DNA from 2 places in the Sebaldella termitidis ATCC 33386 genome. Region 1 is predicted to be linked to the other one. Evidence: riboswitches for the same ligand, from Rfam matches in the RefSeq annotation. Region 1 holds a riboswitch; the other holds the start of a gene.
What was found. A riboswitch is a leader RNA that binds a small molecule or an ion and turns the genes downstream of it on or off. The one in region 1 is predicted to bind fluoride.
Positions count from the first base shown of each region.

Region 2: it holds a riboswitch for fluoride, as region 1 does, so the genes downstream of both, STERM_RS02675 (voltage-gated chloride channel family protein) here and STERM_RS15770 (cation:proton antiporter) in region 1, are expected to answer to the same signal.

Region 1 is NC_013517.1:3,347,408-3,352,927, forward strand. It holds gene STERM_RS15755 (TetR/AcrR family transcriptional regulator) at 1-314, shown strand, start outside; gene STERM_RS15760 (hypothetical protein) at 575-1,054, shown strand; gene STERM_RS15765 (GNAT family N-acetyltransferase) at 1,107-1,616, shown strand; gene STERM_RS15770 (cation:proton antiporter) at 1,689-2,864, opposite strand; fluoride riboswitch at 2,916-2,992, opposite strand; gene STERM_RS15775 (DUF2238 domain-containing protein) at 3,042-3,821, opposite strand; gene STERM_RS15780 (hypothetical protein) at 3,953-4,489, opposite strand; gene STERM_RS15785 (PTS sugar transporter subunit IIC) at 4,735-5,520, opposite strand, start outside.
Region 2 is NC_013517.1:591,955-597,474, forward strand. It holds gene STERM_RS02670 (nucleoside phosphorylase) at 166-912, opposite strand; gene STERM_RS02675 (voltage-gated chloride channel family protein) at 1,012-2,265, opposite strand; fluoride riboswitch at 2,371-2,449, opposite strand; gene STERM_RS02680 (nitroreductase family protein) at 2,815-3,372, shown strand; gene STERM_RS02685 (MATE family efflux transporter) at 3,634-5,013, shown strand; gene STERM_RS02690 (ROK family protein) at 5,243-5,520, shown strand, end outside.

The DNA.
Region 1 (5,520 bases):
TAGATATATACCTTGATTTGATAACATACTTTGGATATAAATTTGTTAAATATTTTCTTACATTATCACTGAATAATGAAATTTTTGCGAATCCTCCGGGGGCTCTGCATACTTTTTTGAAGGAATATATTACTGAAGCATCCAACAATGGTGAATTCAAGCCGGAATACACTATTGACTATATTTTCAGAGCTCTTTTTTCCTCTTTGCGCGGAGCTGCATTTGACTGGAGTGTAAATTCAGGAAAAAGTGATATAAAGGCTGACTATTCCATCACATTAAATATTTTACTCAATGAATTCAAGAAAAAATAATTTTTTATATATCTTTTTTGGAAAAAAATCTGCTTATTATATAAAAATACTGCCAGCTTAATAAATCGGCAGTGTTTTTTAGTTACCATACAAACCAAGCCAGTATTTTTATATATGTCATTACAGCTGAAAAATCATATATAAGCACTGATATAAATAAAAAAGACAGGCTCATAATAATATTCCATATTTTAAAGTATACTGTTATAATTTTTCTGTGTTATAATATACTCGATAAAAGAATATAATCAGGAGGAAGCATGAATAATAAACAGCTGAATGAGCAGGAAAAGAATGAAGAACTTGTCGAGATTGGTATCACGGCTTATGAAAATAAGGATTATCAAAAAGCCCTTGAAGCATTTTCAAAAATAACACCGTCATTTGAGCAGTATGATATCGTAAGGGGGGAGATTATAGGATTTCACTATAACTTAGAGCATTATGAAGAAGTCATCAGACTTGCCCGGTTAGAAACAGAAGAAAATGAAAGTTATCCGATTATTATTGCCAATAGAATGAGAGCACATTTAAAATTAGAACAATATCAGGAAATTTTAGATTTTTATAAAAACTCAACAGTTTCTCTTGATGAGGAAGCAAGGGAACATTATCTTATCACTGTCCAAAATGCTGCCATGGCTGTTAATGATAACAGTTTAGCTTCTGAAATTGCAGTGAAATTAGATAACATGTATATTAAATTAGGTAAGGATCGCACAACTTACACCGCTTTTTAAGAAGCTGCAACAAAATTACCGTTAAAAATAAATCTATTATGGTGGTGACTAAATGAATATTATAATCAAAAAAGCTGAAAAAACGGAGCATTATAAAATTATTGAGATACTTGCTGATGAAATCTGGAATGAATGTTATATTTCAATTATTAGTAAAGAACAAATTGAATATATGCTGAGAAATTTTCAGTCTGAAAATACTGTAAAAGAACAGTCAGAAAACGGATACCTGTATTTTTTTGCGGAATATAACGGCGAGTATGCCGGTTATTGCTGCATTGTCCCGGAAAATGACGGAGTTTTTCTGAGTAAATTTTATATAAAAAAGGAATTCCGCGGTAAGGGCATTGCCAAACAGCTTCTTAAATACGCTTTAGAGCCTTTTTTATCAGAAAAACCGCTTCGTGTACATCTTACTGTTAATAAGTATAATGCAAATTCTATTGCTGTTTATAAGAAAATGGGATTTGAAGTCTTTAACGAATGTGCAAATGATATCGGAAACGGCTTTATAATGGATGACTATGAGATGGAATGTTTTTTAAATAAAAATGTTCTGTAAAAATAAAAACTGCCTTAAAATACAAAAGCTTTATTTTGTTTTAAGGCAGTTTTTTTTAGTAAGAAACTTATGCTACTCCAGAAGCTTTTTATACGACAGACTCATGGCTAATGCTCCTGCAGGTGCTGTAATAATAATTGCCAGCACTGCTATAGCAAGTATCAGATCCCCGGAAGCCACTCCCGCTGCAAGCGGTATTCCGCCTACAGCGGCCTGTACAGTAGCTTTAGGGATATATGCCAGAATGCAGAACAATCTTTCTTTTATATTCAGATTACTTCCAATTGTAGAAATATAAACACCTGCACTTCTTCCTGCAAGTCCTGCGAGAATTATCAAAAAACCGGTAAGTCCGGCATTCAGAGCTACATGTATATTTACCTGGGCTCCGACCAGAACAAAAAGCAGCAGTTCGGCAAAAACCCATATTTTATTGAATTTTTTTGACAAACGCTCTGCTGCTTCCGGAAGTTTTTCCAATATAACAACTCCGACTGTCATTACTCCAATAAGCGAAGCAATCTCTACTTTATCATGAAGAAAATTCTCCATACCCTTTAAAAAAATGGAAATAGACAATATAATCAGTACTTTTTTAGTATCCCTTATATGAAATTTCCTGAAAATTCTTACCAGTATCAGTCCCGCACCTATTCCCACAGCTATCCCAAGAATTATGGACAAAGGAATTCCCAAAAGCTGGAAAACAGGGTTTACACTGCTTCCTCCATAAAGTCCCAGAAATACAGTAAATAATGTTATTGCAAAAACATCATCTGCTGAGGCTCCTGCCAGTATAATCGTAGAAATTCCTTTTTTCATTCCTATTCCTTTTTCTGAAAGAAATATCATAAAAGGCACTACTACTGCCGGTGATACAGCAGCAATTATAAATCCCAGCATCCCGCCTTCCACAAATGAAAATCCCAGCAGCTTCATTGATAAGAATGCAATGGTAAATCCTTCTATAAGTCCGGGAATACAGGAGAATTTCACTGCAAGCGGACCGACCTTTTTCAGTTCATTTCTGTTAATGCCAAGACCTGCTCTTAATAAAATTATTATTAGTGCAATTGTTCGCAGTTCTCCAGATATTTCAATAAGATTTTTATCAAGAATATTAAAGCCGTAAGGTCCTGCTGCTGCCCCGAGAATAATCATTCCCAAAAAACCCGGTAATTTTAATTTTGTAAATATGTAATTCAGCAGTAATCCTGCCAAAACTATAAATGCCATACTAAGTGCCATAGTATTATCCGCCTCCCGTAGAAAAATAAAAAATAGCTTCCACAACAAAAAAACGCTGCAGAAGCTATTAACATGAAAAACATGTGGTTCCGGCATACACCGCGGAGAGCTTCATCTCCTTAAGTTTACTGTTCTAATATATCATATCCGAATTTAAAATACAAATAAATTTTGAAGCTATGTCTTTTCCTTATACATTATCGGTATGAACTTTGCTGCAAATTTATATTTATCACGATTCTTTATATAAAGAAGCCCGAATATGGAAAAAACAACAGCCCCTATAAAATTTACTATAAGATCTTTCATTGTATCAATAATGCCTATATCCAGATATCCGCCTTTTATTACTGTTTTTGTCAGGTTATTTTCATCATTGCCCGAATATATCTCTGTATATTTAATATTTCTGATTACTACAGGTATATTCTTTCCTTCGGGCTCCAGCTCAACAGTGGAAATCACCTGTACTATACGGTCTTTCTGCATATCAGTTTTAAGATACCGGTCTGCCGAGAATTCAAAAAATTCCCAGAGCACGCCAATTGTCATAGAAAAACAAAATGCTACAAGAGCCACAAAAATCGGTGACATTTTTATATAAAATTCTTCACTCCTGTTTAGAATATCTATAAGTGAAAATCCTATTGCAGCACAGAGAAAACCGTTTATAGTGTGAAGCATGGTATCCCAGTACGGAAATAATCCGTAAAAATTATGTATCTCTCCGAGTATCTCTGCCGAAAATATAAACAATACCACTATACTCTCCAATAATGTAGGAAACTGAACCATCAGCCTTTTTTTTATTATACTCGGTATTAAAAAAAGTATCAAAGTCAGTATACACATAAATACACTGTGCCAGTCCTGTAGAAATATCTCCCTTATCATTGTTGCCACCACAATTACTCTGAGTACTATATATATTGTCAGTTTAGTCTTTTTCTTATTCATCACTTTCTTTTTCAATTTTATCACTACTCCGTTTCAGCTGGTTTCTTTGTAATAAATAACCTGGAAAAATAAGAAATAATACGATATACCGAAAATATTCCGCTATAACCGTATATTTTTTCAGAGATAAATTATTGTAAAGTTCTGTTATTATAGCTGAGAACAGCTGTATAAGAAGCTATTTCATAATACTTTTCCCCGATTCTCACTTCCACAAGAGGAAGGTCTGTTCTCACCTGATAATTCGGATTTATGAGAGTCTTATTTCCTTTATGATAACACGCAAGTATCTGCCCTTTATTTCCGCTGATAGCTCCTTCTACAGTAAGTCTCAGTCCCATTTCACCTATCCACATACTTTTTTCTTTTTTACATCTTGTTATTTTCCTGTTTGCCGCAAGCTCTTCTCTTATTTCTGTCAAAATTTCCCTGTATTTTTCTTCCGGATTATCAATTACAGTATTGCTTTTATTTTCCAAAAGATATATTTTCTGATCTAAACCTACCTCAAAAATATAATCAGGATTCAGACTCTCCCCAGCTGCGATAAGCCTTGTCCCGGGAATATACGCAATAAACTCCGCTGTATCTCCTACCATTTCTGTCCCTGTTTTTCTGCCGCATGATACAAACAGTAAAAATACAAATAAAAAATATATTTTTTTCATATCCGCTTTTCCTCTCTTTAATTTATTAAATATTTTGTATAATATTCTGCAAAATACTGTTTTATCCGTTTAAACTTTTACTTATTATACAACATAAAACCATATTTTGTCCAATGACAGCAAATATGATACATATAAAAACCGGTCTGTTTCCCTGTTAAAAAACAAAGTATACAGACCGGCACCGAAAAAACCAGATTTATTGCTTAGATTCTCTTTTTATTTTAAAATTTTACTCTTTTGCTTCAGGAAATATCATCCTTATTGATTTTTGACATGCGTTCGTCCATTTTCAGGAAAGGAAGATATATAAATATAGTAATTATAATAATCACTAACTGCAGCACCGCTGCACGCCAGTCTCCTCCTGTAGCAAGAAACGCTGAAATAACCGGAGGCGTTGTCCATGGAATCTGTACCACTACATGATTTATAAGTCCCACTGAAGTGGCAAAATAAGCAGTAAGCAGAGAAAATACCGGTGCTATTACAAACGGAACAATAAGGAACGGATTAAAAACTATAGGCAGTCCAAAAATCACCGGTTCGTTTATATTGAATAAACCTGGCATAAATGACATTTTAGCAACATCTTTATAATCTTTTCTTCTTCCAAAAATAAAAATCGCTATAAGAAGAGCTATTGTATTGCCCGAACCTCCTGTTATACCAAAAACATCTTTAAATGCGGAAGTAATTATATGAGGTATGGGCTGATGATTCGCATATGCCAGCATATTTTCCTGCATATTCTGGAGCAGAAACGGATCCAGCAGAGGATTGGATATAACAGCCTGATGAATCCCGAATCCAAAAAACAGATTTCCCAGACACATTAAAAATAAAAATCCGAAAAGACTTGTTGTCACATGGCTTAGAGGCTTTGTTATAAGCATGGAAATCAGCTGATTAAAATCTAATTTAAACAGAAGATTCAATAAAAACGATATTATTGCAAAGATAATTACATTTATCATAATAGGGATCAGTACATTAAATGATTTGATTACTGCCGGCGGAATATCTCCCGC
Region 2 (5,520 bases), 1.7 Mb from region 1:
TACTGTAAATAAGAAAAGCCTTCTGTGATAAAACAGCAATATCATAGAAGGCTTTTTTTATATTTTCTATATCATACTAAGATTCTTAATCTTTAGAAAAATATTTTTTAGAATGAATAATCTTTCTACAGAGATAAGCTTAAAAAATGAAAGAAACTACTAAAATTATGACTTATCCCTCTCAATTAATAATTTAATTCCTTCGCATGCAGTACGTATAGCTTTATCTACAGCGGATGCCTGATCTTCAATATCGGAAAAAGCCATAATGCCGCCGGCTCTTACATTTCGTATAGATGAAATAACAAACAGTGCTGCTGACTCCATTTCGGAGCACATTACGTTACCGGCTTTCCAGGCTTCGATTCTGTCATGAATACGATTTTTCGAAGGGACAGTATCTGTAAAAACCTGACTGTAGAAAGAATCTTTACTGTGTGTAATCCCTTCGTCAAAATTAAGGTTAAGCTTTTTAGCCGCATCTGCAAGTGCCCCTACTATATGACGGTCTGCTACTGCAGGATATTCTATTGGTATATACTGGCGTGTAGTTCCTTCATCACGCACTGCTGCTGTAATAATAACTCCTGTTAAGTCCGGATTCTGTGATTTTTCAGAAACCCGTCCCGAAGTTCCTACTCTGATAAAAGTATCTGCTCCGCATGCTATTAGTTCCTCAAGGGCAATTGCTGCAGAGGGACACCCCATACCGGTAGAAGTTACTGATACTTTTTCTCCGTTCAAAAATCCTGTCCATGTCTTATGCTCGCGATTATGAGCTATAAGTACCGGATTATCAAGATATTCGGCGATTTTATCAGTACGGAACGGATCTCCCGGCAGCAGCACATAACGTCCTACATCACCTTCCTTGCAGTGAATATGATAAAATACCCCGTCTCTTTTTAACAATATGACTCCTCCTTTATAATTTTATTTTTAATGTTTCCTGCTTTCTTTTATAAAATATAACCTCATAACTCTTTGGATGTCAATAAATATTTATATGTTTTATAAATCCTCCAGTTTTTTTCCTCTGTCGCTTACCAGCTTAAAGTGCTTATACCAGCCTACTTTCTGCGAATCATATATACCTGTATGTCCTGAAAATAAGTATGCGACAACACATGATACTGCTGCATAAATTCCTATTTTATCGCCAAACAGCTCCATCGCCATTACAATACACGCAAGAGGAGTATTTGCAGCAGCTGAAAAAACAGAAACCAGTCCCATTCCTGCCATCAAATCCATAGGAAGTCTTATTATCCGCGACAGTGTATTGCCTAATGCAGAGCCTATGAAGAATAAGCAGGTTACCTCCCCGCCTTTATAACCGGATCCCAGAGTTATAAGCGTAAATAGTATTTTGAAAATGAAAACTTCAGCAAATATCTGGCTGGTGAAGCTTTTGGATATTATTTCCAGTCCAAGACCGTTATAATCATAGGTTCCTAATAATTTTGTAAGAAATACTATAATGATTCCGCCGATAACTGCACTGTAAGGTGAAAATTTTATATATTTTGAAAAAAGGGATTTTATAAAATTCAGCCCGAGTGAAAAGATTTTTCCTGTTAAGCCGAAAATAACTCCTGCCAGACAGGCAAAAATTATATTTTTTATATTTATTTCAGGGAAAAAATTTATTTTATATATCGGGTGTACTATGCCCCACCAGTTTTTTGAAACCACGTCGGCTATTACTGCCGAGAGAAAAGCAGGTATCAGGGCTTCATATTTTAAACGTCCCAAGACAGCAGCCTCAAGACCGAATACCGCCCCTGCCAAGGGTGTCCCAAAAACAGAGCCGAATCCTGCCGCCATTCCGGAAATGAGGATTATTCTTCTGTCTGATTTGTTAAATTTGAAAATAAGGCTTAACTGGTCAGCGATGGAAGAGCCTATTTGTATTCCGCTTCCTTCTCTTCCAGCCGAACCGCCGAAAAGATGTGTGATAACAGTTCCGAATAAGATCATGGGAGCCATTCGAAGCTTTATTACTTTTTTGGGGCTGTTTATTTCATCTAATATTAAATTATTTCCTTTACTTACTTCCTTGCCGTAAAAGTAATAAATTAAGCTGACGATAAAGCCTCCGGCCGGTAAAAAATAAATTAGAAAAGGATTATATTCTCTGGTTTTAGTTGCCCATTCAAGCATTAACAGAAAAACTGCCGATGCACTTCCTGAAAGTATCCCTATAATTAAAGAGAATGTAAACCATTTTATCAGATATATGACTAAATCAAGTTCTTTTTTCATTTTTATTCCTCATTTCTTTTGTTAAAAATATTTCAGCTGCAGCGGTTAAGAAAATAGTAACGATTTGGAAGCACTGATATAAAAAAATAGCTTCCACAATAAAAGAATACTGCAGAAGCTATTAACAATCTATAATTGTAGTTTTAGTTTTTATACTACGGAGAGCTTCATCTCCTTTTTTAATATAACATATATTTATTTAAAACTCAAATAGTATTTACAAAAAAAATTAGATTCAGGCTGATCATGAATCAGCTGCTGAAGGATATTTTATTGATGATTATTTCGATTATATATGCTATTATATAATTGTATTTTAATATTATATGCAGCTAAGAATTAAGCGACAGTCAAAGTACCGATCCTAAGGTACAGGGTGTGAGACAGTATGTGAAAAATCCGGTTAATAATCCTGATATAATACCTGCAGGACTGCAAACTGTGGATTGTAAAGGGTATGACGGTTTTACACTAAGTATTGTAAATAAATATAAAAAAGAGTAAAATAGATAATGAAAATAATAGATAATGAGAGGAGAGTAATGAAATATGGATACAATAGAATGTATTAATTCGAAACGAAGTATCAGAGCATATGAGGAAACTCAAATTCCTTATGAAACAGTCATGGAGCTTCTGACATTGGGAACAAAGGCATCTACAGGCTCGAATCATCAGCCGTGGGGATTTGTTGTAATTCAGGATGCCCGGGAGATTGAAGATTTATCAAAAAATATAAAAGCCTATCTTTTGGAAAATCTTGAAAAATATCCTTATTTATCACAATATGAAACATGGCTTCAAAGTGAAAAGTACAGTATCTTTAATAATGCATCTACTCTGATTGTAGTATATGGAAATACAGATTCCCACTGGTATATATATGACTGTACACTGGCAGCGGGAAATATAATGCTTGCAGCATACAGCAAAGGGATTGGTACCTGCTGGATAGGTTTTGCAGAATATTACTTTAATACACCGGAATTCAAAAAGAAATACAAAATCCCGGAAAATTATGAGCTGGTCGCACCATTGAGCTGCGGTTATATAAAAGGAACTGTAAAGCCGCCTGAGAGAAAACCGCCCGTTGTTTTTAACAGATAAATAATTACTGATGTGATGCCAAGGCAGAGATGTATAAAATCTTTTTTGAATACAGCTCTGTCTTTTTCTGTCCTGAATGTTTAAAACTTGACAATGAAAAAATACTGTGGTATAGTCCTTCTATAACGCGGAGGGTATATTAAATTATGCTGGATAAGCGAATATTTCTTTGCAGTGAACAGTTCATTGCGAAAAGGATTATTGGCTTATCCTTTTTATTTTTGAACTGTTATTTGCTAAAAAAATAAAGGAGGAGTAATAATGACTGTTACAAAAATAAAAAACGGAAGTATGTCGAAGGAATTTATAAAGTTTGTTATTCCGGCAATTATCAGCATGGTCGTAACTTCGATGTATAGTATTATCGACGGTATTTTCGTGGGACGGGGAGTAGGTGAAAATGCTCTTGCTGCTGTAAATATTGCCTATCCTCTGATCATGCTTCATATTGCACTTGCTATGCTTGTGGCAATAGGCGGTGCCAATGCATTTTCCATTAATAAAGGCAGGGGAGATATAAAAAATGCCAACAGAATATTTTTGCAGAGTATGATTCTGATAGTCGGAATCAGTGTTATCCTTAATGTTTTGATACTGGTATTTCCAACACAGGTCAGCAGACTTCTGGGGGCAGATGACATGCTGCTTCCTTATGTGCGTGATTATATAAAATGGGTAGCGTTATTTGCAGTTATTTATATGCCCGGACTTGCACTCAGCATTTTTATCCGGAACGATGATGCTCCAAAGCGTGAGATGACAGGAACTTTAATCGGAGCAGTAACCAATATAGTACTTGACTATTTGTTTATCATGGTATTTGATATGGGTGTTTCCGGAGCTGCGATTGCTACAGGAATAGGGCAGTTGGTTTCGACATTTATTTTTATGACACATTTTACAAAGAAAAACCGGTTATTGAAAATAGAAAAAGTAAAATTCTACATTGATGATATAAAATATATATTTATAAATGGAAGTCCGTCATTTTTGATGGAATTCAGCCAGGCAGCAGTAGCTTTCAGTTTTAATATTGTTCTGCTGTCACGTATCGGAGCTCTGGGAGTATCAGCTTACAGCATTGTTATGTATATATGTTCAATATTTAATATGATACTTATTGGTCTTGTGCAGGGAATACAGCCGATTATGAGCTTTAATTACGGGAAGGGCAACAGAGAAAATATCCAAAAAGTTTATAAAATGGCGGTAAGGACATCATTATGCCTGACGGTTATCGTATATATAGCAGTATTTATTTTCGGAAAAGCATTATCAGATATTTTTATACGAAATAATACGCAGGTTACAAATATGGCCTTGAATATGATGAGATACTATTTTCTGGCCTTTTTCCCAATTGGTATTTCGCTGATTAATATTTTATATTTTCAAATAATAAGACATGAAAAATGGGCTGTTTTTCTTTCATTTATAAGGTGTATAGGCTTCGTTCAGCTGTCGCTTCTTATAATGCCGGAATTGTTTGGAATTACAGGTATATTTCTTTCGTTTTTATGCGGCGAGCTTGCCAATTGTTTTATTTCCGTCATACTTTATAAATATGCAGAGAAAAGTCAGAGTAATACAGTAAAAATTTCAGATAAAAAAGTTTTATTCAGAAATATTGAAACAGATTAGAAAAATTATTATAAAAATTGAAATAAAAAATACAGAATACAAAGAAAAAAATATATTTTTTAAAATTAAGCTGTTTAAAAATAATAAAGACAGCTTAATTTTTTTATGAATATATATATAACTGTATATACCGTAAAATATTTTTTTCTTTACAAATTAATATCTGAATGATATAATTAAGAAACTTAATTAAGTGTATTAATTATATTGCCGGAAAGGAGATATCTTAGTGAATGATGCAGGAAATAATTATTTAAAAGAAAGAAACTTGAAAATACTGAAAAGGATTTTATTTGAGAAAAAAACAGCTACAAAAACGGAATTATCGAATATTTCCACTTTAAGCACAGTAACTGTAAATTCACTTGTTAAAGTTCTGGTGGAAACCGGTGAATTTATTGAAGGTGAATTAATACAGCAAAAAATGGGGAGACCGGCTGTTATTTATTCATTTAATTATAACTTTCAAAAATATCTTCTTCTTTCAATTCAGGAGGAAAAAAATAA